Regions from separate parts of the Streptomyces bikiniensis genome, predicted to be linked through region 1. Evidence: riboswitches for the same ligand, from Rfam matches in the RefSeq annotation. Region 1 holds a riboswitch; each other region holds the start of a gene.
What was found. Region 1 has a riboswitch for cobalamin ahead of OO47_RS10230 (prenyltransferase/squalene oxidase repeat-containing protein). Riboswitches for the same ligand answer to the same signal wherever they lie in the genome.

Region 2: another riboswitch for cobalamin. It lies ahead of cobN (cobaltochelatase subunit CobN); the one in region 1 lies ahead of OO47_RS10230 (prenyltransferase/squalene oxidase repeat-containing protein).
Region 3: another riboswitch for cobalamin. It lies ahead of nrdI (class Ib ribonucleoside-diphosphate reductase assembly flavoprotein NrdI); the one in region 1 lies ahead of OO47_RS10230 (prenyltransferase/squalene oxidase repeat-containing protein).

Annotation. Positions count from the first base shown of each region.
Region 1 is NZ_JNXJ01000010.1:57,337-67,174, forward strand. Features, by position in the region: gene OO47_RS10200 (hypothetical protein) at 12-542, opposite strand; gene OO47_RS10205 (glucosidase family protein) at 693-1,784, opposite strand; gene OO47_RS10210 (class I SAM-dependent methyltransferase) at 1,781-2,515, opposite strand; gene OO47_RS10215 (glycosyltransferase family 4 protein) at 2,616-3,983, opposite strand; gene OO47_RS10220 (TetR family transcriptional regulator) at 4,256-4,885, shown strand; gene OO47_RS10225 (hypothetical protein) at 4,914-5,477, opposite strand; cobalamin riboswitch at 5,623-5,766, shown strand; gene OO47_RS10230 (prenyltransferase/squalene oxidase repeat-containing protein) at 5,840-7,096, shown strand; gene OO47_RS10235 (SCO2322 family protein) at 7,093-7,785, shown strand; gene OO47_RS10240 (cobalt ABC transporter permease) at 7,782-8,921, shown strand; gene OO47_RS10245 (ABC transporter ATP-binding protein) at 8,918-9,838, shown strand, end outside.
Region 2 is NZ_JNXJ01000006.1:199,615-209,452, forward strand. Features, by position in the region: gene cobN (cobaltochelatase subunit CobN) at 1-1,793, opposite strand, end outside; cobalamin riboswitch at 1,833-1,973, opposite strand; gene OO47_RS06260 (cobalamin biosynthesis protein CobG) at 2,128-3,471, shown strand; gene OO47_RS06265 (precorrin-8X methylmutase) at 3,468-4,118, shown strand; gene OO47_RS06270 (precorrin-2 C(20)-methyltransferase) at 4,115-5,623, shown strand; gene OO47_RS06275 (cobalt-precorrin-6A reductase) at 5,663-6,388, opposite strand; gene OO47_RS06280 (cobalt-precorrin-5B (C(1))-methyltransferase) at 6,401-7,525, shown strand; gene OO47_RS38720 (50S ribosomal protein bL37) at 7,796-7,870, shown strand; gene cobM (precorrin-4 C(11)-methyltransferase) at 8,036-8,785, opposite strand; gene cbiE (precorrin-6y C5,15-methyltransferase (decarboxylating) subunit CbiE) at 8,782-9,838, opposite strand, start outside.
Region 3 is NZ_JNXJ01000001.1:15,905-25,742, reverse strand. Features, by position in the region: gene OO47_RS00130 (prenyltransferase/squalene oxidase repeat-containing protein) at 1-261, shown strand, start outside; gene OO47_RS00125 (hypothetical protein) at 420-956, shown strand; gene OO47_RS00120 (hypothetical protein) at 1,155-1,454, shown strand; cobalamin riboswitch at 1,532-1,759, shown strand; gene nrdI (class Ib ribonucleoside-diphosphate reductase assembly flavoprotein NrdI) at 1,922-2,353, shown strand; gene nrdE (class 1b ribonucleoside-diphosphate reductase subunit alpha) at 2,311-4,521, shown strand; gene nrdF (class 1b ribonucleoside-diphosphate reductase subunit beta) at 4,560-5,582, shown strand; gene thiI (tRNA uracil 4-sulfurtransferase ThiI) at 5,591-6,874, shown strand; gene OO47_RS00095 (class I SAM-dependent RNA methyltransferase) at 7,145-8,473, opposite strand; gene OO47_RS00090 (APC family permease) at 8,568-9,838, opposite strand, start outside.

The DNA.
Region 1 (9,838 bases):
TTCCCCGGCGGTCATCCTCCGAGCTGGGACGTGCTGGGCACCTGGTCCTTGACCTCCGCGCCCGCGCTCCTGCCCGCCTCCTTGACGCTGTTGATCACGCTCTCGAAGGCGCCGACGTCCCCCTCGCCCACCTCGCCCCTGCGGAACTTGGTGCCGAGGTCCTTGAGCGAGTCGATCCCGGCGGTGAGCGGCGCGACCGCCTTCGAGAGGAGCGGGTCGCCCTTGGCGTTCTCCGCCGCCGCCTTGAGCCGGTTGTAGGCGAACGCGCCCGCGAGACCGGCCTTCACCAGCGCGAAGGTGCGCCCGTCCGCGCCCTTCTTGAACGTGCCCGCGCGGTACGGCTTCACGATCCACTGGTACGTGGCGCCCGCGGCCAGACCGGCGTTGGCCACGAACCGGGTCTTGGCCAGCTTCTGCCGCTCGGCGCTGCCCGACGGGGCCGGGGACGCCGACGGGTTCGCGGAGGCGTTCGCGCCCGCGCCGTCGTCGCCTCCGCAGGCGGCGGTGGTCAGGAGCAGGGCGCAGCACAGCGGCAGCGCCACGGCTCCCCGCGCGAGGGCTCTGCGCGAGCGGGTTCGGGGCGTAAGGGTTCCGGGCACGGCGGGACCTCCTGGGGGCTGTGGCGCCAGCCTCGCCCCGGGGCCGCACGGGCGCCACCGGGGCGACTCCGTACGGGTACCCCCGCCTCGTGCTCAGGCCCCGCAGCAGTCCGGTTCGAGGCCGGACGGGAGGCGTTCGCCGCCGAAGACGGCGACCGTGGCCTCCTCGCCGCCGAGCGCGGCCACCGCGAGCAGCAGGGACCCGGCGGTCCAGCTCGTCTGCTCCTCGGGCCACATCGCCTTGTCGGCCTCGGTGGCGCCCTCGAAGACGTACCCCGTCCAGTACATGCCGTTCGCGGCCCGCAGGTGCTGGATGTCCTGGAGGATGGTGAGGGCCCGGTCGGACTCGCCCACCGCCCAGAGGGCGAGGGCGAGTTCGCAGCTCTCGCCGCCGGTGACCCACGGGTTGGGGACCACGCAGCGCACGCCGAGGCCGGGCACGACGAACGCGTCCCAGGACGCGTCGATCCGGGCCTTCGCCTCCTCGCCGGTGACCGCGCCGCCGAGGACCGGGTAGTACCAGTCCATCGAGTAGCGGGACTTGTCGAGGAAGCGCTCGGGGTGGCGGCGGATCGCGTGGCCGAGGGCCCCGGCCGCCAGCTCCCAGTCCGGCTGCGGCTCCTCGCGGGCCTCGGCGATCGCGAGGGCGCAGCGCAGGGCCTGGTGGATCGAGGAGCTGCCGGTGAGGAGGGCGTCGGCGACGGGCTCGCCGGACGGCTCGCGCTTCCAGCCGATCTGGCCGCCGGGCTGCTGGAGCCCGAGGACGAACTCGACGGCGGCGTAGACGACGGGCCACATCCGGTCGAGGAAGGCGTCGTCGCCGGTGGCGAGGTGGTGGTGCCAGACGCCGACGGCGACGTACGCGGTGAAGTTGGTCTCCCGGCCCCGGTCGGTGACCCGCTCCGGGTCGCCGTCGTGGTAGGCCGCGTACCAGGAGCCGTCGCCGTTCTGGTGCCGGGCGAGCCACTCGTAGGCGCGGGCGGCGGCGGCGTGCTCGCCGGCCGCGTCCAGGGCCATGGCGGCCTCGACGTGGTCCCAGGGGTCGAGGTGGTGGCCGCGGAACCAGGGGATGGCGCCGTCCTCGCGCTGGACGGCGAGTATCCCGGCGACGGTCTCGGCGGCCTGCTCGGCGGTGAGGACGCCGGGCAGGACCAGGTGTTCCGCGATCCGCTCGGGGCTCGTCACGCGGCATCGGCCTTCGGGAGGTGCGGCTTGGTCGCGTACGCCACGAAGCTCTTGCCGACGACCGGGTTGAGCAGCTGCTCGGCGACCCGGGTCAGGGCGGGCTTCTTCATGATGTCCCAGACCAGGAGCTTGTGGTACGCCCGGACCGGCAGCGCCTTGTCGTTGTCGACGCCGAAGGCGCACTTGAGCCACCAGTACGGCGAGTGCAGCGCGTGCGCGTGGTGGGTGCCGTACGGCTTGAGGCCGGCCTGCCGGATCTTGCCGAGGAGTTCGTCGGCCCTGTAGATGCGGATGTGGCCGCCCTCGACCTCGTGGTACGCGTCGGAGAGCGCCCAGCAGACCTTCTCGGGGCCGTAGCGGGGGACGGTGACGGCGATCCGGCCGCCCGGCTTGAGGACGCGGACCATCTCGGCGAGGACGCCCTTGTCGTCCGGGATGTGCTCCATGACCTCGGAGATGATGACGACGTCGAAGGACTCGTCGGGAAAGGGCAGGTTGAGGGCGTCGCCCTCCATCGCGGTGGCGGTCGCGCCGGCGGGGGCCTCCCCGGCCTCCTCCATGGCCGCGAACCACTTGGCGACCTCGCGGATCTCCTCGGCGTTCCGGTCGAGGGCCACGACCCGGGCGCCGCGCCGGTAGCACTCGAAGGCGTGCCGGCCCGCACCGCAGCCCAGATCGAGCACGCGGTCGCCGGGGGCGAGCGGGAAGCGGGTGAAGTCGACGGTCAGCACGAGGGCCTGCCTTCGCGGTCGGGACGGGGGCGGTGCGGGTGGGGGTCGTTCGGGTGGTGCGGGCGGGGGTTCCCCGGGTCGTGCGGGTGCGCGGTCCCGGTCACCGGCGGGGGCCTGGCGAGGCGGCGCCCCGGCGGGCGATCGCCTCGCGGTACAGCTCGGCCGTGCCCTGGGCCGCGCGGGCCCAGGTGAAGCGGTCGAGGACCCGGGCGCGTCCGGCGGCGCCGAGCCGGGCGCGCAGCTCGGGGTCGCCGAGGACCCGGCCGAGGGCGGCGGCGAGGGCGCCCGCGTCGCCGGGCGGCACCGCGAGGCAGGTCTCGCCGTCCGGGCCCGCGACCTCGGGGATCGCGCCGCCGGTGGTGGCGACGAGCGGGGTGCCGGTGGCCATGGCCTCGGCGGCGGGCAGCGAGAACCCCTCGTACAGCGAGGGCACGCAGGAGACCTGGGCGGAGCGGACGAGGTCGACGAGCTCGGCGTCGGTGATGCCCTTCACGAACTCGACGGCGCCTTCGAGGCCGTACCGCTCGATGGCCCGGGCGACCGGGCCGTCCTCGGCCCGCTTGCCGACGACGACGAGGTGCGCGTCGGGGTTCTCGGTGCGGAGCTTGGCGAGCGCCTCGATCAGGTGGACCAGGCCCTTGAGGGGGACGTCGGCGCTGGAGGTGGTGACGATCCGGCCGGGGACCTCGGCGACCGAGGGGTCCGGGGACCAGAGGTCGGTGTCGGCGCCGATGTGGACGACCCGGATGCGGTCCTCGCGTACGCCGAGGTGCTCGACGATCTCCTGGCGGGAGGTGCCGGAGACGGTGAGCACGGACGGCAGGCGGCGGGCGACCCGCTTCTGCATGGTGGTGAAGGCGTACCAGCGGCGGACCGAGAGGCGGCGCTTCCAGCCGTCGGCGGCGGCGAGTTCGAGGCCGCGGTCGACGGTGATGGGGTGGTGGATCGTGGTGACCAGGGGGGCGCCGAGCGCGCGGGGGCCGCCGAGGAGTCCGTACCCGAGGGTCTGGTTGTCGTGGACGACGTCGAAGTCGCCGCGGCGGGCGGCGAGCATGCGGCGGGCCCGCAGGGAGAAGGTGAGCGGCTCGGGGAAGCCGCCGGTCCACATGGTGGCGACTTCGAGGGCGTCGATCCAGTCGCGGTACTCGTCGCGCTTCGGGGTCCGGAAGGGGTCCGGGGACCGGTAGAGGTCGAGGCTGGCGATCTCGGTGAGCGGCACGCCCTCGTCGAGGGTCGGGTACGGCTGGGAGCCGATGACCTCGACGGTGTGGCCGAGGCGGGCCAGTTCGCGGGAGAGGTGCCGGACGTAGACGCCCTGGCCTCCGCAGAAGGGGTTCCCCTTGTACGTGAGGAGAGCGATCCGCAACGTGGGGGTCCCCCCTGTTCGAGCACGGTCGAGAACTCGGGGGATGTCACCGGGGTCGGTGACGCCCTGTCGGGGGCCTGCCTCTACGGCCTCGGCGGTCATGCGCGGCCCCCTTCGAGCGTGCGTTTCGCCGGAGCGTAACCGCTGGCGTTAATCTAGAACAAGTTACAGACTCGCCCGTCGACCGGCCGTTCCCGGCCGCCGCCCGACCCTTGCCGGGCCGTCGTCCGATCCTTGCCGGGCCGTCGTCCGGCCGTCCGGGAAGGACAGAATCTACCGGCAGGTAGCGCCGCGGTGAGATCCGGAGCGGGTGATTCGCGCCACGGCGGCGGCGCCGCCATACTGTCGCTCCCCACCGCACGGAACGGGACCCCATGACCGCAGAGAACAGAGCGGAGCACGGCACAGGCCACGCCCTCGGCCACGGCACCGCCGTACCCCTCACGGAGCGCCAGGAGGCGCGGCGGCGGCGCATCCTGGACGCCAGCACGCGGCTCGCCTCGCGGGGCGGGTTCGACGCCGTGCAGATGCGGGAGGTGGCCGAGGAGGCGGGCGTGGCCCTGGGCACGCTGTACCGCTACTTCCCGTCCAAGATCCACCTGCTCGTCGCGGTGATGCAGGACCAGCTCCGGCACCTGCACACCACGCTGCGGAAGCGGCCCCCGGCGGGCGCGGACCCGGCGGAGCGGGTCGCGGAGACCCTGATGCGGGCCTTCCGGGCGCTCCAGCGGGAACCGCAGCTGGCCGACGCGATGGTGCGGGCGCTGATCTTCGCGGACCGGGGGGCGAGCGCCGAGGTGGACGAGGTCTCCCGGCTGACGACCGCGATCATCCTGGACGCGATGGGGACCGGACAGCCGACGCCGGAGCGGCTGTCGGCGGTCCGGGTGATCGAGCACACCTGGCACTCGGCCCTGATCACCTGGCTGTCGGGGCGGTCCTCGATCGCCCAGGTGAAGGTCGACATCGAGACGGTGTGCCGGCTGATCGGGGGTTCGGCCTGATCGGGACCCTGGTCTGATCCGGCTTCGGCTACTGCCCGTCGGTCCCACCCTCGGGGATCCGGACGCGGGAGCGGATCTCGTCGACGCAGGCCTTGTCGGCGGCCGACACGCTGATCTGTCCCGTGTCGAAGCCCCGGAACTCCGCCGTCAGGGTCCAGCCCCGCTTCGTGAAGATCTTCTGGGCGATCCGGACCGTCCCGTTCTCGTCCTTGCGCTCGGGCGCCTCCCCCGACGGCTGCCAGCCGCGTTCGCGCAGCTCGCCGACCACCGCCTCGTACCGGCCGAAGTCGACCTTCTCGTCCTCCGTCCCGTAACCGTGGTAACCGGCCCCGCACCGGGCCGCGGTCATCTTCGCCCAGTCCGGATCGTCGGCCGGGGCCCCCGCGTCCGCGGCCGCCGCCTCGATGTCCGCCTGGGCCGAGGCCTTCGTGACCGGACCGGTGTCCTCGGCCCGGGGCGTCGCCGAGGGGGCGGCGGACGCCCCGCCCCGCTTCCCCCCGCCGTCCGTCCCGCCGTCGCCCGTGCCGCAGCCCGCGGCGCCGAGCACCACGGCCATGACCACGGCCGCCCGGACCGCCGTCCCCTTGCGCATCCTCTTCCCCACCCCTTGTCCCCCACCCCTGTCGATCGCCACCGGACGGTGATCGTCCGGCGGCGGTCGCAGGAGTTTCGCACAGGGCCGGACGTGACGGCCCGTCCGTTTCCGCGGGCCGGTGCGAGGCCGCTCACACCCACCGTGAGCAGCGCGTACGGGCCGGTACAGTAAGCGGGTCGTCATCATGCCCGTACGGGGGGAAACCGGTGGAAATCCGGTACTGACCCGCAGCCGTTAACCGCCTTGGGGTGGTAAGTCGGAATGCCCCGGACGGGACGTGACCGCCGGCACCGTCGAGGAATACGGAGCCGGAGCCCGGTGCCCGAGGCGTGCCGTGCCCGGCCGCAGGAGAGGGCCCCATGAACACCGTCCGCCGCGCCGCCGCCACCGCGCTCGCCGCCGTCGCCGTACTCGGCACCGGAGCAGCCGGGCCGGCCACCGCCGCCCCCTCCCCGACCCCTTCCGCCGGGAAGCTCCCGGCCGGTCTGTACGGCACGAAGGACCCGACGTACGACGGCGTCTGGCGCCAGTCGCTCTCCTTCCTCGCCCAGCGCGCCACCGGCTACCAGCCCGCCGACCAGGCCGTGGAGTGGCTGCTCGGCCAGCAGTGCGAGGACGGCGCCTTCCCCTCCTACCGCGCGGACGCCGCGAAGCCCTGCGACGCGAAGACGATGCGGGATACCAACGCCACCGCCGCCGCCGTCCAGGCGCTCGCCGCCGTCCGCCGCCAGAGCGCCGCCCCCGGGAAGGCCGACCAGGCCGTCAAGGCCGGGTCCGACTGGCTGAAGTCCGTGCAGAACAAGGACGGCGGCTGGGGCTACGGCGCGGGCGGCGCCAGCGACGCCAACTCGACCTCCGTCGTCGTCGGCGCGCTCGCCGCGACCGGCGTGCGCCCCGGCGAGTTCACCTCCGCCGAGGGCCGCTCCCCCTACGACGCGCTCCTCACCTTCGCCCTGCCCTGCTCGGACGAGGAGGGCCCCGGCGCCTTCGCGTACCAGCCGGACAAGGCCGGGAAGCTGTTCGCCAACGCCGACGCCACCGCCGCCGCGACCCTCGCCGGGCTCGGCAAGAGCATGGTCGCCACCAAGGCCTCCCCCGAGCAGGCCCCCACCTGCACCGACCTGCCGAAGCCGACCCCCGAGCGGGTCGCCCTGAACGGCGCCTCCTACCTGGCGAAGACGCTCGCGACGACCCACCACCTCGTCCAGCCGCCGATGCCGGGCGCCGCCGACACCACCGAGCAGCCCGACTTCGGCAACACCGCCGACGCCGTCGTCGCGCTCTCCGCCGCCGGCGCCTCCAAGGAGGCCATGCCCGCCCTGGAGTGGCTGGAGAAGAACTCCGCCGCCTGGGCGAAGGAGAGCGGCCCGGCCGCCTACGCCCAGCTGATCCTGGCCGCCCGCGCGACGGAGACCGACCCGCGCAAGTTCGGCTCGGTCGACCTGGTCGAACGGCTCAACGCCGCCGGGCCCGCGCCCAAGAGCCCCGACACCTCCGCCTCCGACTCCTCCACCGCCGACGAGGAGGACTCCGGCTTCGACCTCTGGTGGATCATCGGCATCGGCACGGTCGTCGGCGTCGGCATCGGCTTCCTCCTGAGCGGCCGCAAGAAGTGACCGCCACCGCCGTCGGGACCCCCACGGCCAGGACCACCGCCAGGGTCGCGGGCGCCGCGGCCGGGGCGCTGCTGACCCTCGCCGGGGTCGCGGCCGCCCCGGCGCACGCCGCCGGCTACCGCTACTGGTCGTACTGGGAGAGCGACGGCGGCAAGCCCTGGGCGTACGCCACGCAGGGCCCGGCGACCGCCCGGCCCGCCGACGGCGACGCGGTCGGCTTCCGCTTCGCGGTCAGCAAGGAGGCCGACGACACCGCCAGACCCACCGCCGCCCCGGACTTCGCCCGGATCTGCGGGGGCGTGGCGGCGAAGGACGGCACGAAGCGGATCGCGGTCGTCGTCGACTTCGGCGGCCCGGCCGACGCGCCGCCCGGCGAGGCCCCGCCGACCCCGCGCGTCACGACCGGCTGCGCGCAGGTCCGCCCCGACGCGACCGGCGCGGAGGCGCTCGCCGCCGTGGCGAAGCCGCTGCGGTACGACAGCGGGGCCATGCTGTGCGGGATCGCGGGCTATCCGGCGCGGGGCTGCGGCGAGGAGGTGGGCGAGGAGCCGACCGCCGCGGCCTCCCCCGCCGCGGCGAAGAAGCAGGACGACGGTGGGGGCGGCCCGTCCGTCGGCGCGCTCGTCGGCGGGGCGGCCGTCCTGGCGCTCGGCGGGGCGGCGGTCTGGAAGGCCCGCCGCCGCGGATGAGCACCGCTCCCGGTCGTACCGTGTTCCCCGGCCCCCTCCGGAGCGTGCTCACGGCTCCCGTCGCGAGCCGGGCCAACGCCCTGCACGCGGGCGCGTGGTGGCTGTGGGCGCTCGGCCTGGCCGTCGCCGCCTCCCGCACCACCAACCCGCTGCTGCTCGGCCTGGTCGTCGGCGTCGCCGGCTATGTCGTCGCGGCCCGCCGCACGGACGCGCCCTGGGCCCGCTCGTACGGCGCGTTCGTGAAGCTGGGTCTGTTCGTGGTGGCCCTCCGCGTCCTCTTCTCCGTGTTCCTCGGCTCCCCGATCCCGGGCGCGCACCTCCTCTTCACCCTGCCCGAGGTGCCGCTGCCCAGCTGGGCGCAGGGGGTGCGGATCGGGGGCCGGGTGACGGCCGAGCAGGTGCTCTTCGCGGTGTACGACGGCGCGAAGCTGGCGACCCTGCTGATCTGCGTGGGCGCCGCGAACGCGCTCGCCAACCCGGCGCGGCTGCTCAAGTCGCTGCCGGGTGCCCTGTACGAGGCGGGGGTCGCCGTCGTCGTGGCGATGACCTTCGCGCCGAACATGGTCGCCGACGTGGCCCGGCTGCGGACCGCCCGCCGGCTGCGGGGCCGCCCCACGGGCGGGGTCCGGGCGGTCCTCCAGATCGGCCTGCCGGTCCTGGAGGGGGCCCTCGAACGCTCGATCGCGGTGGCGGCGTCCATGGACGCACGGGGGTACGGGCGCACGGCCCGCGTCCCGGCGGCCGTGCGCCGCACCACGAACGTCCTGACCCTCGGCGGGCTCCTCGGCATCTGCGCGGGCTCGTACGGGCTGCTCGCGGCGGAGGGCGCAGGGTACGGGCTCCCGCTGCTCGGCGCCGGGCTGCTCGCCGCCGTGGCCGGGCTCCGGCTCGGCGGGCGCCGGACCGTACGGACCCGGTACCGGCCCGACCGCTGGGGCGCCCGGTCCTGGCTGGTGGCCGGGTCCGGGGTGGCGGTCGCGGTCCTGATGATCCGGGCGAACGCGTACGCCCCGGAGGCGCTGCACCCCGGGGTGGTCCCCCTGGCGGCCCCGGAGCTGCCGCTGCTGCCCGCGCTGTCGGTCCTGCTGGGCCTGGTGCCGGCGTTCGTGGCCCCCGTACCCGAGGAGAACCCGTGATCCGCTTCGAGAACGTCTCGGTGAGGTACGAGGAGGACACCGAGCCGACCCTCAGGAACCTCGACCTCACCGTCCCGGAGGGGGAGCTGGTCCTCCTGGTGGGCCCCTCGGGCGTGGGCAAGTCGACCCTCCTGAACGCGGTCTCGGGCCTGGTCCCCCACTTCACGGGCGGCACGCTGACCGGCCGGGTGACGGTCGACGGCCGGGACACCCGTACGCATCCGCCGCGCGAACTGGCGGACGTGGTGGGCACGGTGGGGCAGGACCCGTCGGCCCACTTCGTCACCGACACGGTCGAGGACGAGCTCGCGTACGGGATGGAGTCCCTGGGGCTCGCGCCCGGCGTCATGCGGCGCCGGGTCGAGGAGACCCTGGACCTCCTCGGCCTCGCCGAACTCCGCGACCGGCCGATCGCGACGCTCTCCGGCGGGCAGCGCCAGCGGGTCGCGATCGGCTCCGTCCTCACGCCGCACCCCAAGGTCCTCGTCCTCGACGAGCCGACCTCCGCGCTCGACCCGTCGGCGGCGGAGGACGTCCTCGCGGTCCTCCAGCGCCTGGTCCACGACCTCGGCACGACGGTCCTCCTCGCCGAGCACCGCCTCGAACGCGTCGTCCAGTACGCGGACCAGGTCCTCCTCCTCCCGGAGGCGGTCATGGGCCCCCCGTCCGCCGTCATGTCCGTCTCCCCGATCCACCCCCCGGTGGTCACCCTGGGCCGCCTGGCGGGCTGGACCCCCCTGCCGCTCACGGTGCGGGACGCGAGGCGGAGGGCGGGGGGGTTGAAGGAGCGCCTGGAGCCGCTGATCGGGGCGGGTGTCCCTGCGGGGCCCCTCCCCCACCCCTCCCCCCACGCCCGAGGGCATGGGGGGAGGGGTGGGGGCTTCTCCCTCTTCTCGCGGCGGCGACGGCGGCCACAG
Region 2 (9,838 bases), on a different contig from region 1:
AGCTGCTCCAGGCGCGCGATGTCGCCGTACGAGTCGGCGCGGGCCATCGGCGGCACCAGGTGGTCGACCAGGGTGGCGTGCACGCGCCGCTTGGCCTGGGTGCCCTCGCCCGGGTCGTTGACCAGGAACGGGTAGACCAGCGGGAGGTCGCCGAGGGCCGCGTCCGGGCCGCAGGCGGCGGACAGGCCGGCGTTCTTGCCGGGCAGCCACTCCAGGTTGCCGTGCTTGCCCAGGTGGACCATGGCGTCGGCACCGAAGCCGCCGTCCTCGGCGCGGGCCGCGATCCAGCGGTAGGCCGCCAGGTAGTGGTGGGACGGCGGGAGGTCCGGGTCGTGGTAGATCGCGATCGGGTTCTCGCCGAAGCCGCGCGGCGGCTGGATGAGGACCAGCAGGTTCCCGCGCCGCAGGGCGGCGAGGACGATGTCGCCCTCCGGGTTCCGCGACCGGTCGAGGAACATCTCGCCGGGCGCCGGGCCCCAGTGCTCCTCGACCTGCGTCCGCAGCTCCTCGGGGAGGGTGGCGTACCAGCGCTTGTAGTCGGCGGCCGGGATGCGGACCGGGTTCCTGGCCAGCTGCTCCTCGGTCAGCCAGTCCTGGTCGTGGCCGCCGGCCTCGATGAGGGCGCGGATCAGCTCGTCGCCGTCGCCCGACACCAGGCCGGGCAGCTCCTCGACGGGCCCGAAGTCGTACCCCTCCTCGATCAGCCGGCGCAGGAGGGAGACGGCGGAGGCGGGGGTGTCGAGGCCGACGGCGTTGCCGATGCGGGAGTGCTTGGTGGGGTACGCGGAGAGGACGAGCGCCAGCCTCTTCTCGGCGTTCGGGATGTGCCGGAGGCGGGCGTGCCGCACGGCGATCCCGGCGACGCGGGCCGCGCGCTCGGCGTCCGCCACGTACGCGGGCAGGCCGTCCGCGTCGATCTCCTTGAAGGAGAACGGGACGGTGATCAGGCGCCCGTCGAACTCGGGGACGGCGACCTGGCCGGCGGCGTCCAGCGGGGACAGGCCCTCGTCGTTCTCCTCCCACGCGGACCGCGAACCGGTCAGGCAGAGGGCCTGGAGGATCGGCACGTCGAGCGCGGCGAGCGCGCCCGCGTCCCAGGCCTCCTCGTCGCCGCCGGCCTGCGCCTCGGCCGGCTTGGTGCCGCCCGCCGCGAGGACGGTGGTGACGAGGGCGTCGGCGGTGCGGAGGGTGTCGATCAGTTCCGGCTCGGGAGCGCGCAGGGAGGCCACGTACAGCGGGAGGGCCCGCGCGCCGGCGTCCTCGATCGCGTCGCACAGGGCGCCGACGAAGGCGGTGTTGCCGCTCATGTGGTGGGCGCGGTAGTAGAGCACGGCGATCGTCGGGCCGTCCCCGTCCCGCGCGGTCCGCTCCAGCGGGCCCCAGGTCGGGGCGGCGGCCGGGGCCTCGAAGCCGTGGCCGGTGAGCAGGACGGTGTCGGAGAGGAAGCGGGCCAGCTGCTCCAGGTTGGCGGGGCCGCCGTGCGCCAGGTAGGCGTGCGCCTCGGTGGCGACGCCGACGGGCACGGTGGACGCCTCCATCAGCTGCGCGTCGGGCGCCTGCTCGCCGCTGAGCACGACCACCGGCTTTCCGGCGGCGCGGATCGCGTCGAGCCCGTCCTGCCAGGAGCGGAGGCCGCCGAGGAGCCGGACGACGACGAGGTCGGCGCCGTCGAGGAGGGCGGGGAGGTCGGCGAGCGGGAGCCGGGACGGGTTGGCGAACCGGTACTCCACCGGGCCGCCGGCCGCACGGGCGCTGAGCAGGTCGGTGTCGGAGTGCGACAGCAGCAGGAGCATGGCGAGGCAGGCCCTTCCTCGGGGTTGTCCGCGCCCCGGGTGGTCGTGTGTGCGGCGGGAGTTCCTGACTCACCCGCCCGGGAGTGCCGGGCCGGCTCACAGTGGCGGGACCGCGCCGGAATCTCACCGGGCTTCCTCCCCGGGGTCCTGGGACCCCATGCCGACTCGCATCCTAGATCGTGGGCCGCGGGGGCTGGAGGGAGCGGGAGGGTCGGACGGATCACACCGGGCCCGAAGGGGCGGGCGCCCGGCTCGCGCGCCCTGCCCCCGGCGCTCCGAGTCGGGCCGGTCACACCCCGCCGACCGCCGGTTTCCCGTGGGTATGCTCGCCGCCATGCCGCCCGACCCGACCCCGGCCCCGACGCCCGCCCCCGGCGCACCCCGTGTGCGGGAGCGCGGCGACGCCTGCCCCGGGGCGCTGCGGCTGCACTCCGCCGACGACGGGCACCTGGCCCGACTGCGGCTCCCCGCAGGGCTCCTGACGTCGCGTCAGGTGGAGGTCCTGGCGGACGCAGCCGAGGCCCTGGGGGACGGGCGGATCAGCGTCACCTCGCGCGGCAACGCCGAGCTGCGCGGCCTGGCCGGCGGCTGCGGGGCGGAGCTCGCGGCGCTCCTCGCGGAGGCGGGCCTGCTGCCCTCCCCCACCCACGAGCGCGTCCGCAACATCGTGGCCTCCCCGGCCTCGGGCCTCGACGGACTCGGCGCCGCCGACGTGCAGTTGTGGGCCCGCGAGCTGGACGAACGGCTCTGCGCCGCGCCCTGGGCCGCCGCGCTCTCGGGCCGTTTCCTCTTCGTCCTGGACGACGGCCGCGGCGACGTCACCGGCCTCGGCGGGGATGTGACCTTGGTCGCAGCGGACCCCGGCACCGCGCTCCTGCACCTCGGCGGCCGGACCGTGCGCGTGGCCGCCGCCGACGCCCCCCGCGCCGCCCTCGCCGCCGCCCGCGCCTTCCTGACCGCCGCCCGCGGGGCCGGTACGGGCGCCTGGCGCGTCCGGGAGCTGCCGGAGGGCTCCGGGGTGGACGTACGGGCGGCGCTCACGACGGCCGGGATCGCGGCGGAGCCCGTACGGGAGGCCGTACGGAAGCCCGTAGAGGAGGCCGCCGTACGGAAGCCCGTGGAGGAGGCCGCCGTACGAGAGGACATACGGAAGCCCGTACAGGAGGCCGTACGGGAATCCGCCCCGCCCCACGGCGCTCCCCCCGCTCCCGGCCCCCTCGGGCCCGCCGCGTTCCACGTGCTCGCCCCCCTCGGCCGGCTCACCGCCGCGCAGCTGCGGGCCCTGCTGCCCGCCGACGAGGTACGGCTCACGCCCTGGCGCGGGGCCGTCGTCGTCGGCGCCGGGCCCGACCGGGCGCCCGCGCTCGACGCGGCCGGCCTGATCACCCGGCCCGGCTCCCCCTGGGCCGGCGTCAGCGCCTGCACCGGGCGGCCCGGCTGCGCCAAGTCCCTCGCGGACGTGCGGGCGGACGCGGTCCCCGGCCGCCCCGGCCTGCCCGTCCACTACTCCGGCTGCGAGCGCCGCTGCGGGCACCCGCACGGCGACTGGGTCGACGTCCTCGCCGTCCCCGGCGGGGGCTACCTGGTCGACGGCGCCCCCGTCCCCCGTACCGACCTGGCCCCCGCGGTCACCACGGCCCGCACCGCACCCCGCACCGCGCCCCGCACAACGAGATGAGCGAGAACAGGATGTTCGACTACGAGAAGGACGGCACGGAGATCTACCGCCGCTCCTTTGCCACGATCCGCGCCGAGGCGGACCTCACGGGCCTGCCCGCCGACGTCGCCCAGGTGGCGGTCCGGATGATCCACGCCTGCGGCATGACGGACCTCGTCCAGGACATCGCGTACTCGCCGGGCGTCGTCGCGAGCGCCCGCGCCGCGCTCCGGGCGGGCGCGCCGATCCTCTGCGACGCGCAGATGGTCGCCAGCGGCGTCACCCGCAAGCGGCTGCCCGCCGACAACGAGGTGGTCTGCACGCTCTCCGACCCGGCCGTCCCGGCCCTGGCCGCCGAGCTGGGCACCACCCGCTCCGCCGCAGCCCTGGAGCTGTGGCGGGACCGCCTCGAAGGCTCCGTCGTGGCCGTCGGCAACGCGCCCACCGCCCTCTTCCACCTCCTGGAGATGGTCGCGAAGGGGGCGGGCAGGCCCGCCGCCGTCCTCGGCATACCGGTCGGCTTCATCGGCGCCGCCGAGTCCAAGGACGCCCTCGCCGCCAACACCCTCGGCCTCGACCACCTCGTCGTCCGGGGCCGGCGCGGCGGCAGCGCCATGACGGCCGCCGCGATCAACGCCCTCGCGCACGAAGCGGAGATCCAGCAGTGACCGGGACCCCGGCCGGAAACACCGTCGGCAAGCTGTACGGCGTGGGGCTCGGGCCCGGCGACCCGGAGCTCCTGACCCTCGCCGCCGTGAAGGCCATCGCGTCCGCCGACGTGGTCGCCTACCACTCGGCCCGCCACGGGCGCTCCATCGCCCGCTCGATCGCGGCCCCCCACCTGCGCGAGGACCACGTCGAGGAGCGCCTGGTGTACCCGCTCACGGTGGAGACCACGGACCACCCCGGCGGCTACCGGGGCGCCCTGAACGACTTCTACGAGGAGGCGGCGGCCCGGCTCGCCGCCCACCTGGACGCGGGCCGCACGGTCGCGGTCCTCGCCGAGGGCGACCCGCTCTTCTACGGCTCGTACCAGCACATGCACAAGCGGCTCGCGCACCGCTACGACACGACCGTCATCCCCGGCGTCACCTCGGTGAGCGCCGCCGCCGCCCGGCTCGGGGAGCCGCTGTGCGAGGCGGAGGAGGTCCTGACGATCGTCCCGGGCACGCTGCCGGAGGACGAGCTGACGGCCCGGCTCGCGGGCACGGACTCGGCGGTCGTGATGAAGCTGGGCCGCACCTTCCCCACCGTGCGGCGGGCCCTGGAGCGGGCGGGCCGCCTGGAGGACGCGCGGTACGTGGAGCGGGCGTTCATGGCGGGCGAGCGGACGGAGCGCCTGGCGGACGTGGACCCGGGGTCCGTCCCGTACTTCTCGGTGGCCGTGCTGCCCTCCCGCGTCGACGAGGAGCCGCCGGTACGGGAGCGGGGCGAGGTCGTCGTGGTCGGCACGGGCCCGGCGGGCGCGCCCTGGCTGACGCCGGAGTCGCGCGGCGCCCTGCTGAACGCGGACGACCTGGTCGGCTACACCACCTATCTGGACCGGGTGCCGGTGCTGCGCCCCGGGCAGCGGCGGCACGGCTCCGACAACAAGGTGGAGTCGGAGCGCGCCGAGTTCGCCCTCGACCTGGCCCGGCGCGGGCACCGGGTCGCGGTCGTCTCGGGCGGCGACCCGGGCGTCTTCGCGATGGCGACGGCGGTCCTGGAGGTGGCGTCGGAACCGGAGTACGCGGACGTTCCCGTACGGGTCCTGCCGGGCGTGACCGCCGCCAACGCGGCCGCGGCGGCGGCGGGCGCCCCGCTCGGCCACGACTACGCGACGATCTCGCTCTCCGACCGGCTCAAGCCCTGGGACGTGATCGCGGACCGGCTGCGCGCGGCGGCCGGCGCGGACCTGGTCATCGCCCTGTACAACCCGGGCTCGAAGTCCCGCACCCACCAGGTGGCGGCCGCCCGCGACCTCCTCCTGGAACTCCGCTCCCCCGACACCCCGGTGGTCGTCGCCCGCGACGTCGGCGGCCCCGAGCAGTCGGTCCGGGTCCTGACCCTGAAGACCCTGGACCCCTCCGAGGTCGACATGCGCACCCTCCTCCTGATCGGCTCCTCGCAGACCCGGGCGGTGGAGCGCGGCGACGGCCGCACGATCACGTGGACGCCGCGCCGGTACGGCTAGGGCCTGTCCGACCCTGATCCGCCGGACAGGCCCCGGGACTCAGTACCCGAGCACCAGGGCGGCGGCCTCCTCGGGCGTCGTCGCCGTCCGTACGCCCTCCGGGACCGGGGGGCGGCGGACGACGACGACCGGGATGCCGGCCTCGCGGGCGGCGGTCAGTTTCGGGGCGGTGGCCGTGCCGCCGCTGTCCTTGGTGACGAGGACGTCGATGCGGTGGCGGCGCAGCAGCTCGCGTTCGCCGTCGAGGGTGAAGGGGCCCCGGTCGAGAAGGATCTCGGCGCGGGCCGGCACCGGGGCCTCGGGGGCGTCGACCGAGCGGACCAGGAACCACTCCGGGCGGTCGGCGAAGACGGCCAGGCCCATGCGGCCGGTGGTGAGGAAGACGCGGTCCCCGAGGCCGTCGAGGGCGGTGGCGGCCTCCGCCAGGGAGCCCGCGTCGCGCCAGTCGTCGCCCGCCCCCGGGACCCAGCCGGGACGGCGGAGCGCGAGCAGGGGAACATGGGCGGTGGCGGCCGCCCGGGCCGCGTTGAAGCTGATCCGCTCGGCGAAGGGATGGGTGGCGTCGATGACCGCGTCCACCGCGTGCTCCCCCAGCCAGGCCGCGAGCCCGTCCGCCCCGCCGAAGCCGCCGATCCGGACCTCGCCCTCGGGCAGCCGGGGCCGGGCGACCCGCCCCGCGAGCGAGCTGGTGACCCGGACGCGGGGGTGGAGCAGTCCCGCGAGGGCGCGGGCCTCGGTGGTCCCGCCGAGAATGAGTACGTGCACAGGAGCCCCTTCGTGAGTTCAGGCGGCGGGCGCGAGGCCCAACTCAAGCACACCGGTCTGCGCCCGGGCTGGACGACCGGTGCCTGTGCGACGGCGGCGACGACGGCCGCGTACACGGCCCTCCTGACCGGGGACTTCCCGGACCCGGTGACGATCACGCTGCCGAAGGGGCAGACGCCGTCGTTCGCGCTCACGGCCGAGGAGCACGCCGGGGACACGGCCATGGCGGCGGTGGTGAAGGACGCGGGCGACGACCCGGACGTCACCCACGGGGCCGTGATCCGCTCGACGGTACGGCTCCTGCCGCCGGGCTCCGGGGTGGTCTTCCGGGCGGGCGAGGGCGTCGGCACGGTCACCCTGCCGGGCCTGCCGCTCGACGTGGGCGAGCCGGCGATCAACCCCGTGCCCCGGCAGCTGATGCGCGAGCACGTGGCGCGGGTCGCCGCCGCGCACGGCGGCACGGGCGACGTCGAGGTCACGATCTCCGTCGACGGCGGCGCCGAGATCGCCCGCTCCACCTGGAACCCCCGGATCGGCATCCTCGGCGGACTGTCGATCCTCGGCACGACCGGGATCGTCGTCCCGTACTCCTGCTCGGCCTGGATCGACTCCATCCGCCGGGGCGTGGACGTGGCCCGCGCGGGCGGCCTCACGCACGTCGCCGGCTGCACCGGCTCGACCTCGGAGCGGACGGTGACGGGCCTGTACGACCTGCCGGAGATCGCCCTGCTCGACATGGGCGACTTCGCGGGCGCGGTCCTCAAGTACGTCCGCCGCCACCCGGTGGACCGGCTGACGGTCTGCGGCGGCTTCGCGAAGCTCTCCAAGCTGGCCGCCGGCCACCTGGACCTGCACTCGGCCCGCTCCCAGGTCGACAAGGGCTTCCTGGCGGACCTGGCCCTCACGGGCGGCGCGTCCGAGGCGCTGGCGGCGGAGATCGCCGCCGCGAACACGGGCCTGGCCGCCCTCCGCCTCTGCGAGGCCGCCGGCGTCCCCCTCGGCGACCTGGTGGCCGCCCGCGCCCGCGACGAGTCCCTGACGGTCCTGCGCGGCGCCCCGGTCGCGGTGGACGTGATCTGCGTCGACCGCGCGGGGACGGTGGTGGGGCGGTCGTCGGTGCGGGGGCCGGGGGCGTAGGGCGGGGGCCGCTCTCGCGGCCGGGATCCTGCCGCCCCGGGGGGCGCCTCGGCCCCGGTCGGCACCGCGCGTGCGACGGCGACGCCGTTCTCGGCGGCGGTGACGGACTCGCCCGCCGCGACGGCGGCGAGGACCCGCGGGGGCCGCCGACCGGATTCCCGGGCCGTGATCTCCCTACGCGGCGGGGTCCCACGTGCCGACATGCGGCGCCCGGGGCCCGCCCCTAGGCTTGGCGGCGAACACCCGACCGAGCGACCGAGAGGGAGTCTCATGTCGAAGCGTGGCAACAAGCGGCGGGCCCGGAAGAAGAAGGGCGCGAACCACGGCAAGCGGCCGAACACCTGAGCCGAGTGGTCGTGACGGAGGGGCCCCGGGGATCTCCCCGGGGCCCCTCCGCGTGTGTGCCGGTCGCTTCCCGCGTGGACCGGTCGCCCTCCGCGTGGACCGGTCGCCCTCCGCGTGGACCGGTCGCCCTCCGCGTGGTCCGGTCGCCCTCCGCGTGCGCGGTCGTCAGCAGGCGTGGCGGTCGCGGGCCGGGTCGTACAGGTGGCTGTCGCGGAACTCGGAGGCCGCGAGGGTGCGGCCGACGATGATGACGGCCGTCTTCGTGATCCCGGCCGCCTTCGTCTGCTCCGCGATGTCGTCCAGGGTGCCGCGCAGGACGACCTCGTCGGGGCGGCTGGCCATCGCGACGACGGCGGCCGGGCAGTCCGTGCCGTAGTGGGGGACCAGCTCGGCGACGACCCGGTCGACGTAGCGGGCGGCCAGGTGGAGGACGAGCAGGGCGCCGCTGCGGCCCAGGGTCGCCAGGTCCTCGCCCTCCGGCATCGGGGTGGCCTGCTGGGCGATCCGGGTCAGGATGACGGTCTGGCCGACCGTGGGGACGGTCAGCTCCCGCTTGAGCGCGGCGGCCGCCGCCGCGAAGGCCGGGACGCCGGGGACGACCTCGTACGGGATGCCGAGCGCGTCCAGGCGGCGCATCTGCTCCGCGACCGCGCTGAACACCGACGGGTCCCCGGAGTGCAGCCGGGCCACGTCCTGCCCCGCCTCGTGGGCGGCGGCGATCTCCGCGACGATCCCGTCCAGGTCCATCCGGGCCGTGTCGACGCGCCGCGCGTCCGGCGGGCACTCGGCCAGCAGCTCGACGGGGACGAGGGAGCCGGCGTAGAGGCAGACCCCGCACGTCGCCAGGGTCCGCGCGCCGCGCACGGTGATCAGATCGGCCGCGCCGGGGCCCGCGCCGATGAAGTAGACGGTCATCCCTCTTCAGAACCTTTCGTGACGGGCCGCCGGGTGTCGGACCGCTGTGTGACGGATCGCTGCGTGTCGGCCCCCTCCGTGGCGGGCCGCTTCGTGACGGACCCTTCCGTAGCGGACCCCTCCGTGGCGGGCCGCTTCGTGACGGACCCCTCCGTGGCGGGCCGCTTCGTGACGGACCACTGCGTGACCGGCATCGCCTGCCGCCAGCCGGTGAAGCCGCCCACGGGGACGGCGGTGGCGACCGCGAGCCGGACGAGTTCCCCGCCGTGGCGGCGGTGGGCCTCGGCGAGCAGCGCCTCGGATTCGAGCGTGACGGTGTTGGCGACGAGCCGGCCGCCGGCGGGCAGCGCGTCCCAGCAGGCCGCGAGCAGGCCGGGGGCGGTCAGGCCGCCGCCGACGAAGACCGCGTCCGGAGTGGGGAGGCCCGCCAGGGCCTCGGGGGCAGGGCCGGTGACGACCTTCAGGGCCGGGACGCCGAGCGCGTCGGCGTTGCGGGCGATGCGGGCGGCCCGCTCGGGGTCCTTCTCGATCGCGACGGCCCGGCAGGCGCGGTGGGTCCGCATCCACTCGATGCCGAGGGAGCCGGAGCCGCCGCCGACGTCCCAGAGGAGTTCGCCGGGGGCCGGGGCGAGCGCGGCGAGGGTGGCGGCGCGCACGTACCGCTTGGTGAGCTGCCCGTCGTGCTCGTACGCCTCGTCCGGCAGGCCCGGCGCGGCGCCGAGCCGCAGCGCGTCGGGGTCGCGCACGCAGTCGAGCGCGAGGACGTGGAGCGCGTCGGTCCGCTCGTACGGCCAGGCCTCGGCGGTCGCGTCGAGGACCCGCTCGCGGGGGCCGCCGAGCTGTTCCAGGACCCGGATGCGGGTGCCGCCCCAGCCGGTGTCGCACAGCAGGGACGCCACCCGGGCGGGGGTCTCCGGGCCCTCACCGAGGACCAGGACCCGGCGCCCGGGGTGCAGCACGACGGCGAGGGCCGCGAGCGGCCGGGCGACCAGGGACACCGTCTCGGTCTCCTCCAGGGGCCAGCCGAGCCGGGCGCAGGCGTACGAGACGGAG
Region 3 (9,838 bases), on a different contig from region 1:
AGCGGTACCCCGTCGGACGACCCGACCGATCACCCGTCGGACGATCCCGGCGCGACCGCGTCGCCCGACGGCACCGGCAGTCCGACGCCCACCGCAGCCGCGAACCCGAACACGGCCACGCCTCAGGGCGGCAGCGGCGGCGTGCTGGCCGCCACCGGCACCAGCGCCCTGGCACTCGCCGGCGTCGCGGCGGGACTCGCCGCGGCCGGCTACGCCGCGGTCCGCACCGCCAGGCGCCGCGGCGAGAGGGCGCGGGCATGAGCACCACCGCGCCGGTACGGCGCGGCATCCGTGCGGAGCGGCCCGCCCCGGCCCTCGGCACGGCCTGACTCGGCTCGGCCACCGGGGCCGCCGCCCGAACACTGCGCCCGCACTCGGCCGCGACTCCTACGCGCGGCCTCGAACAGAAGGAACGACACATGACCAGATCCACCTACAGCCACGCGGTACGCGCGCTGCGCGCCGCCGTGCTGTCCCTCGCGCTGGTCCTGGGCCTGACGGGCCTCGGCCTGGCGTCCGCCCCCGAGGCCACCGCCCTGAACGGCAAGGGGACGGCCGGCTACTGCCCGAACAGCAGCGGCGTGACCGTGGTCGTCGACTTCCAGGAGCTCGGCGGCGGCACCGTCGTCCGCTGCGCCCCCGGCGACCAGGCCACCGGCCTCGCCGCGCTGGAGAACGCCGGATTCGACGTCACCGGGACCCAGCGCTGGGGCAAGGCCTTCGTCTGCCGCATCGAGGGCAAGCCCACCGCCGCCACCGAGTCCTGTGTGAACACTCCCCCGGCCTCGGCGTACTGGTCGTACTGGCACGCCCCCAACGGCGGCAGCTGGACCTACAGCACGTCCGGCGCCTCGGGCCGCAAGCCGGCCCAGGGCAGCTTCGAGGGCTGGTCGTTCTCGCTGAACAAGACCGCGAGCACCAACCCGAAGCCGCGCGTGGCTCCCGTACGTCCGTAACCGGACCCACTTCCTCACGCATGTCACACCCCGCCCGCGATCCTGCCGAAACCGGCCCGGACCGCGGGCGGGGCCGTTTCCGCGAACGTTTCACTCTTTCCGGCGCACGCCTCGCACAGGGAACTCACGCATCGCGTTGTCCGTATTCTGATATGTCGCCGCCACGCGACCGACTGGCGGCCGACGCGGGGAGGCGGCATGAACAGGCACGTTCGACACCTGGTTCTGGACGGGGAGCGGGTGGTCGTCCTCTCGCCGAGCGAGTTCGACAAGCTGCTGGCGAGTCGCCGCCAGCTGGGTGGGCAGGCGTCGCGTGTCCGCGCGCTGCGGAGCGGGCTGCGGGAGCTCGTCGACCGGCTGGAGTCCCTGGAGAAGCGGCTGGCCTCGGCCGACCCTGCTGACACACGGGGGCTCGCCTCCGAACTCGGCGCGTGTCTTCGTCACGCCCGGAAGATGGCCCGACCGGGCGGAGCGAACCGACAGGCGACGGCACCATAAGGGGATTACTTAGGTATACCTAAGTTCGAGCTGCGACACAACATCTGCCCAGGCTGGACATCCCGGCTCCCAGATGTAGTGTTGCTCGTGCTGGTGGTTCGCCAGGCACCGATGTGCCGGGCGAGGCAAGAGGGAACCCGGTGAGAATCCGGGACTGCCCCGCAGCGGTGAGCGGGAACGACCGCCGTCATACGCACTGAGTCCGCCGGAGCGGGCTCGGGAAGCGACGGCCGGTAGGAATCCTCGGCGTATGGCGCCGAGAAGGGCCCGCGAGTCCGAAGACCTGCCACCGGTGCGTCCGCCGAATCGCGGCGTACGCGCTCCGAGGCCCCGAGGGAGGGCCGCGTGGCTGCCGCACGGACCCGGATCGGACGAGCTTTCCTCCGCCGATCCGCCGCTCGCCGTACGCTCCGCCGCGTTCCCCCCCCAGCCCCGGACACGGGAACGAGCGAGAGGAGCGGGGACCGATGAGCGGTCTCGTGTATTTCTCCAGTGTCTCGGAGAACACCAAACGCTTCGTGGAGAAGCTGGATCTGCCGGCGACGCGCATCCCCCTGCACCCGCATCGCGACGACATGCCCCGGGCCGCCGGGCCGTACGTGCTCATCGTGCCGACGTACGGCGGCGGCGAGCACGCGGGCGCGGTCCCCAAGCAGGTGATCCGCTTCCTGAACGACCCGGACAACCGTGCGCTGCTGCGCGGCGTGATCGCTTCGGGCAACACCAACTTCGGTGCGGACTACTGCCTCGCGGGCCGGGTGATCTCGGCGAAGTGCGGGGTGCCCGAGCTCTACCGATTCGAACTGCTGGGTACGGACCGCGACGTCCGCGCCGTGAAGGAAGGACTGCAGAGGTTTTGGACACGACAGTCATCGGTGACGGGACGGCCGGCGGCATGAGCGCGGTCGCCGCCCCGGCCGCCACCGCGCAGGCCGGCCCGCGCGAGTCCGTCGGCGCGCGCAAGGACTACCACGCGCTGAACGCCATGCTGAACATGTACGACTGCGACGGACGCATCCAGTTCGGCAAGGACCGCGAGGCGGTCCGCCAGTACTTCCTCCAGCACGTCAACCCGAACACGGTGGTCTTCCCCACGCTGAAGGAGAAGATCGACCACCTGATCGAGAACGACTACTACGAGGAAGCCCCGATCAGGCACTACGCCTGGCCGTTCGTGGAGGACCTGTACCGCAGGGCGTACGCGTACAAGCACCGCTTCCGCACCTTCCTGGGCGCCTTCAAGTACTACACCTCCTACACCCTGAAGACGTTCGACGGCTCCCGCTACCTGGAGCGGTACGAGGACCGCGTGGTGGCGACAGCCCTGTACCTCGGCGCCGGCGACGAGGCCCTGGCCGCCCGGCTGGTGGACGACATGATGACGGGCCGCTTCCAGCCCGCCACCCCCACCTTCCTCAACGCCGGCAAGGCCCAGCGTGGAGAGCTCGTCTCCTGCTTCCTGCTGCGGGTCGAGGACAACATGGAGTCCATCGGACGCGGGATCAATTCGGCGCTCCAGCTGTCCAAGCGCGGCGGCGGCGTGGCCCTGCTGCTGACGAACCTGCGCGAGCGCGGGGCCCCGATCAAGAAGATCGAGAACCAGGCGTCCGGTGTGGTGCCGGTGATGAAGTTGCTGGAGGACTCCTTCTCCTACGCCAACCAGCTCGGCGCCCGCCAGGGGGCCGGCGCGGTGTACCTGCACGCGCACCACCCCGACATCATGCGGTTCCTGGACACCAAGCGGGAGAACGCCGACGAGAAGATCCGCATCAAGACCCTCTCCCTGGGGGTCGTGGTCCCGGACATCACCTTCGAACTCGCCAAGCGCAACGAGGACATGCACCTGTTCTCCCCGTACGACGTGGAGCGCGAGTACGGAAAGCCGCTCGCGGACCTGTCCGTCAGCGAGCACTACGACGACATGGTCGCCAACCCGCGGATCCGCAAGACCGCGCTCAGCGCCCGCGAGTTCTTCAAGACGGTCGCGGAGCTGCAGTTCGAGTCGGGCTATCCCTACCTGTTGTTCGAGGACACCGTCAACCGTGCCAACCCGGTCCCCGGCTGGATCAACATGTCCAACCTGTGCTCGGAGATCCTCCAGGTCAACACTCCCAGCACCTACGACGCGGCACTCGGCTACGAGACCGTCGGCCGGGACGTCTCCTGCAATCTCGGCTCTCTCAACATCGCCGCCGCCATGGCCTCCCCCGACCTCGGGGCGACGGTGGAGACCGCGGTGCGCGCCCTGACCTCCGTCTCCGACCAGTCCGACATCGGCGCCGTGCCCTCCGTGGCCCGCGGCAACGACCTGTCCCACGCCATCGGCCTCGGCCAGATGAACCTCCACGGCTACCTGGCCTCGCAGCGCATCCACTACGGCAGCGAGGAAGGAGTGGACTTCACCGACATGTACTTCTACACCGTCGCCTATCATGCGCTGCGCGCCTCGAACCGGATCGCGACCGAGCGCGGCACGGCGTTCGACGGCTTCGCCGGCTCCGCGTACGCCGACGGCTCGTACTTCGACAAGTACACCGACCGCACCTGGGAACCGGCCACCGCACGCGTGCGGGACCTCTTCGCGGAAGCCGGGATCCACCTCCCCACGCGCGACGACTGGCGGGAGCTGAAGAGGTCGGTCCAGGCGCACGGCATCTACAACCAGTACCTCCAGGCCGTCCCTCCCACCGGGTCCATCAGCTACATCAACGACGCCACCGCCTCCATCCACCCGGTCGCCGCCAAGGTGGAGATCCGCAAGGAGGGCAAGCTCGGCCGCGTCTACTACCCGGCACCGCACCTGGACGACGACAACGCGGAGTACTTCCAGGACGCGTACGAGATCGGCGCCGAAAAGATCATCGACACCTACGCGGCGGCGACCCAGCACGTGGACCAGGGCCTGAGCTGCACGCTCTTCTTCCGGGACACCGCCACCACCCGCGACCTGAACAGGGCGCAGATCCACGCCTGGCGCAAGGGCATCAAGACCCTCTACTACATCCGGCTGCGCCAGGAGGCCCTCGAAGGCACCGAGATCGAGAACTGCCTCTCCTGCACCCTGTGACCGCCACCCCGCCCGCACAGCTCACGAAAGCACCAGCGATGACCACCACGCCCGCACCGCTGACCGAGGTGTCGGTCACCCCTCCCTCCTACCGCCACGACCCCCTGGCACGGTTGCGCCCGGTCAACTGGAACCGGGTGACCGACGAGAAGGACCTGGAGGTGTGGAACCGGCTCACCGCCAACTTCTGGCTGCCGGAGAAGGTCCCGCTCTCCAACGACGTGAGCGCCTGGCAGCAGCGTCTCAGCCCGGAGGAACGCACCCTCACCATGCGGGTGTTCACGGGACTGACCATGCTCGACACGGTCCAGGCCACCGTCGGGGAGATCGTCCAGATCCAGGACGCCCGTACCGAGCACGAGGAGGCGGTGTACACCAACATCGCCTTCATGCAGGCCGTCCACGCCCGCAGCTACTCGTCCGTGTTCTCCACCCTCGCCACCACCCCGGAGATCGACGCCGCCTACCGCTGGGCGGTGGACAACGACGTCCTCCAGCAGCGCTGCAAGACGGTCCTCGCCCACTACTACGGTGACGACCCGCTCAAGCGGAAGGTCGCCTCCACTCTCCTGTCGTCGCTGCTGCTGTACGCAGGCTTCTACCTTCCGCTGCACTTCTCCACCCACGCCCTGCTGACGAACACGGCCGACATGATCCGGCTGATCCTCCGCGACAAGGCCGTGCACGGCTACTACTCCGGCTACAAGTACCAGCGGGGGCTGGAGAAGCTCACGAAGGCCGGTCAGGACGAGATGCGCGAGTTCACCGACGCGCTGCTGGACGAGCTCTACGAGCTGGAGCTGCAGTACTCGGGCGAGCTCTACGAGCCGCTCGGTCTCATGGACGACGTGGCCGTGTTCGTCCGCTACAACGCCAACAAGGCCCTGATGAACCTCGGCCACCCGACCCGATTCGGCGCCACGGAGACCGAGGTCAACCCCGAGATCCTCGCCGCTCTGTCCCCCGGGGCGGACGAGAACCACGACTTCTTCTCCGGCTCGGGCTCGTCCTACGTGATGGGCAAGGCCGAGGACACCGCCGACGACGACTGGGACTTCTGAGAACCACCATGACCACCGATGCCCTCACCGCACCGCCCTCGGCCGACCCGTGCGTCCTGCTCAAGCACGGCGAGGCCTTCCTCAAGGGCCGCAACCGCCACCGCTTCACGGAGCGCCTGCACGACAACCTCCGTGTCGCGCTGCGGGGCGTCGGCGGCTCCACCTGGATCAAGAACGCACAGCACGTGACCGTGCTCGGCGGACAGGTCCCGCAGGACGTCCTCGTCGAGCGGGCACGCAACGTGATCGGCTTCACCTCGGTGGAGCCGGCTGTACGCGTCCCCAGCACCCTGGAGATCATCACCGCCACGGCCGTCGACACGCTGCGCACCCTGCACGGGAGCGGAACCGTGTCGAGCTTCGCCGTCCGGGTGAAACGGCGGGACAAGCAGTTCCCGCTCACCTCGGCCCCCATGGAGCGCCACCTCGGAGCCCGCATACGCGAAGCGCTACCCGCCCTGTCCGTCGACCTCACCGCGCCCGGGGTCACCCTGACCGTGGCGATCGACCGAAAGGAGACCTACCTCTCCTGGGCGCGCCATTCCGGTCTGAGCGGCCTTCCGGTCGGCTCCAGCGGCCGGGCACTGGTGCTGCTGTCCGGCGGCTACGACTCCCCCGTCGCCGCACACCGTGCCATGCGCCGGGGCCTGGCCTGCGACTTCGTCCACTTCAGCGGAGCGCCTTACACGAATCCTGCGTCCGTCTACAAGGCCTACGCTCTCGCCCGCCGGCTGAACGAGTTCCAGCCGCCCGGGACCCTGCACCTCATAGCCCTCGGCCAGGCACAGAAACAGCTCGCGATCGCGGGCGCGGGGCGGCTCCAGGTGGTGGCCCAGCGCCGGCTCATGGTGCGTACCGCCTCCGCACTCGCGGCCGGCACCGGCGCCGAGGCTCTCGTCACGGGCGACAGCCTCGGGCAGGTGGCGAGCCAGACCCTGGCCAACCTCGTCGCCGTCGACGAAGCCGCGTCCCTACCCGTACTGCGCCCACTGATCGGGCGGGAGAAGCAGGAGATCATCGACGAGGCCCGGGCGATCGGAACCGCGGACGTCTCGGTACTCCCGGACGAGGACTGCTGCAGCCTGCTCGCCCCGCCCCGGGCGAGCACCAGCACCCGGGTGGCACACGTGGAGGCGGTGGAGAAGCGCCTGGAGCTGGACGAGCTGATCGAGACCCTGCTCGCCTCGGCCGAGGTCCTGCGGCCGGGTGAGGACGAGGGCAGGACCGCCCCGCCCCGGCTGCCCGACATCCCCGGGCAGCGGGTCCGCGGTCTCCGGCCGTCCCTCCCGTGACACCACACGGCCGGGGCACCGCCTGCATCACGGAACGTCACTACCGAAAACAGCGGGGCAGGGGCGGCCGACGGCTCGGCAGCCGACGTCCCGGCCACCTCGGTGCGCCTGAGAGCAGCGGCGTCGAACTCCGCTCCGACGGTCGCCGAGTTCGCATGACGGCTCATCAGAAATGAGGCCGTCCGTGCGTCAGACATACGTCAGACATACGTCAAGATACCGCCCGTAACGCACGTGGCGCACATCATGCACACTCAGGAAAACCGCAGTTCAGCGGCCCTTCTCGGCAGGTTCAAGGATCGCGACGCACTCCACATGATGCGTCATCGGAAACAGATCGAACGCCCTCAGCGTCCGTACCCGGTAGCCCCGCTCCCCGAAGTAGGCGAGGTCTCGGGCCAGGGCCGCCGGGTCGCAGGCTACGTAGGCGATGCGGCGGGCGCCGAGGGTCGTCAGGTGGTGGACCGTCTGCTTGCCGGCGCCGGCACGCGGGGGGTCGAGGACGATGAGGTCGACCTCGGTGATGCCGGTGCGCGGGAGGACCGATTCGACCTTGCCCTGTTCGATGCGGACCCGCTCGAAGTGCTGCAGGTTGTGGCGGGCGTCTTCCACCGCGCGCTTGCCGGACTCGATGCCGAGGACCGCGCCCCGGTCGCCGACGCGGTCCGCGAGGGCGCCCGCGAAGAGGCCGACGCCGCAGTAGAGATCGAGGGCGGTGTCCCCCTTGCGCGGCAGGAGGCCCTGCATGACGGCCTTCATCAGGGTGTCGGCGGCCTTCGGGTGGATCTGCCAGAAGCCGCCGCTGCCCACCCGGTGGGTGCGCTCGTCGGCGCGCTCGCGGACGAAGGCGCGGCCGTGGACGCGGTGGACCCCGCCGTCCTTCTCGTCGACCCGCATGACCGAGACCGGCTTGTCGAGCTCGACCAGGGGCAGGCGGGCGCCCGGGCGGGGGGTCAGGATGACCTGGCGGTCGTTCGAGCCCGAGGCCGCGATCGCCTCGACCGAGGCCATGCCCTCCCAGGTGCGCTGCTCGACGCCGAGCTCCGAGACGCCCTGGGCGGCGATCATGCAGTGGTCGATGACCTCGACGTCGTGGGAGCGGTGCTTGCGCAGGCCCGCGCGGCCCTCGGGGTCGATCGCGTACTGGACGCGGGTGCGCCACTGCGGGACCTCGCCGGCGGGCAGCTTGTCGCCCTCGGCCGGCATGACCGTGCCGTCCCAGCCGGCCTCCTCCGGGGTGAGCCCGGCCAGGCGCTGGAGCTGCTCCGCGATCACCTCGCCCTTGAGCCGGCGCTGGGCGCCGGGCTTGGCGTGCTGCCAGTCGCAGCCGCCGCACTTGCCGGGGCCGGCGAAGGGGCAGGGGGCCTCGACCCGGTCCTTGGACGGGTCAAGGATCTCGACCGCGTCGGCCCGCAGGAAGCGGGAGGTCTCCTCGCCCTCGGTGACGCGGGCGAGGACCCGCTCCCCCGGCAGGGCGTGGCGGACGAAGAGGACCCGGCCGGACTCCGTACGGGCGATGCAGTGGCCGCCGTGGGCGACCGGGCCGACCTCGACCTCGTACTCCTCCCCGACCAGCGACGAGACAGGGGTGTTCTGCATGGCGGGGAGCTCCAAGGGGAAGGGGTGCGGGCTGCCGTTCGGACGGCAGCCCACCAGTCTAGCCCGGTCTTTCCCGTCGTTCTCCCGGGGCGGCCTAGGGGGTGTTCTTTCCGGCCGGTTCCTTGTGGCCCTTCTCCACCGGGCCCCGGCGGACCGCGCCCGGCGCGTTCCACTCCTGGCGCTTCCTGGCCCGCTTCCGCGCGGCCTCGGAGGACCGGAGCTGGTACGGGACCGAGGTCACCATCACGCCCGGGGTGAAGAGCAGCCGGCCCTTGAGGCGCAGGGCGCTCTGGTTGTGCAGCAGGTGCTCGTACCAGTGGCCGACGACGTACTCGGGGATGTAGACGGAGACGGCGTCGCGCGGGCTCTCGCGGCGCAGGCTCTTCACGTACTCGATCACCGGGCGGGTGACCTCGCGGTACGGCGAGTCGAGGATCTTGAGCGGGACGTTGATGCCACGCCGCTCCCACTCCTCCTTGAGGGCCTTCGTATCGGCCGGGTCGACGTTGACGGTCAGCGCCTCCAGCTCGTTCGCGTGCATGAGCTTGGCGTAGGCCAGGGCGCGGAGGGTGGGCTTGTGGAGCCTGGAGACGAGGACGATGGAGCGGACCCGGGAGGGGCGCACGTACTCGTCGGGCCGCTCCTCGGCGGCGGCGATCTCCGCGGCCACCGAGTCGTAGTGCCTGCGGATCGCGGTCATCGTTCCGTAGAAGATGACCATGCCGAGCAGGGCGACCCAGGCGCCGTGGGTGAACTTGGTGGCGAGGACGACGACCAGGACGAGGCCGGTGAAGAAGGCGCCGAAGGCGTTGATCGCGCGGGAGCGGATCATGTGGCGGCGCTTGGCCGGGTCCTGCTCGTCCTTCAGGTGCCGGTTCCAGTGCCGGACCATGCCGATCTGGCTGAGGGTGAAGGAGACGAAGACGCCGACGATGTACAGCTGGATCAGCCGGGTCGAATCGGCCCCGTAGAGCCAGACGAGGAGGGCGGCGGCGCCGGCGAGGAGCACGATGCCGTTGGAGAAGGCGAGGCGGTCGCCGCGGGTGTGCAGCTGGCGCGGCAGGTAGCGGTCCTGGGCGAGGATCGAGCCGAGGAGCGGGAAGCCGTTGTACGCGGTGTTCGCGGCCAGGAAGAGGACGAGCGCGGTGGCGGCGGCGAGGACGACGAAGAGGAACGTCCCGTCGCCGAAGACGGCGGCCGCGACCTGCGAGATGACCGGGTCCTGGACGTAGTCCGGGCCGACCGGGACGCCGTTGAGGATCAGGTCCTGGGCGGGCTTCTCCGCCATCCGGACGTCGGTGGCCATGGCCAGGAAGATGATGCCGCAGAACATGGTGACGGCCAGGCCGCCCATGAGGGCGAGCG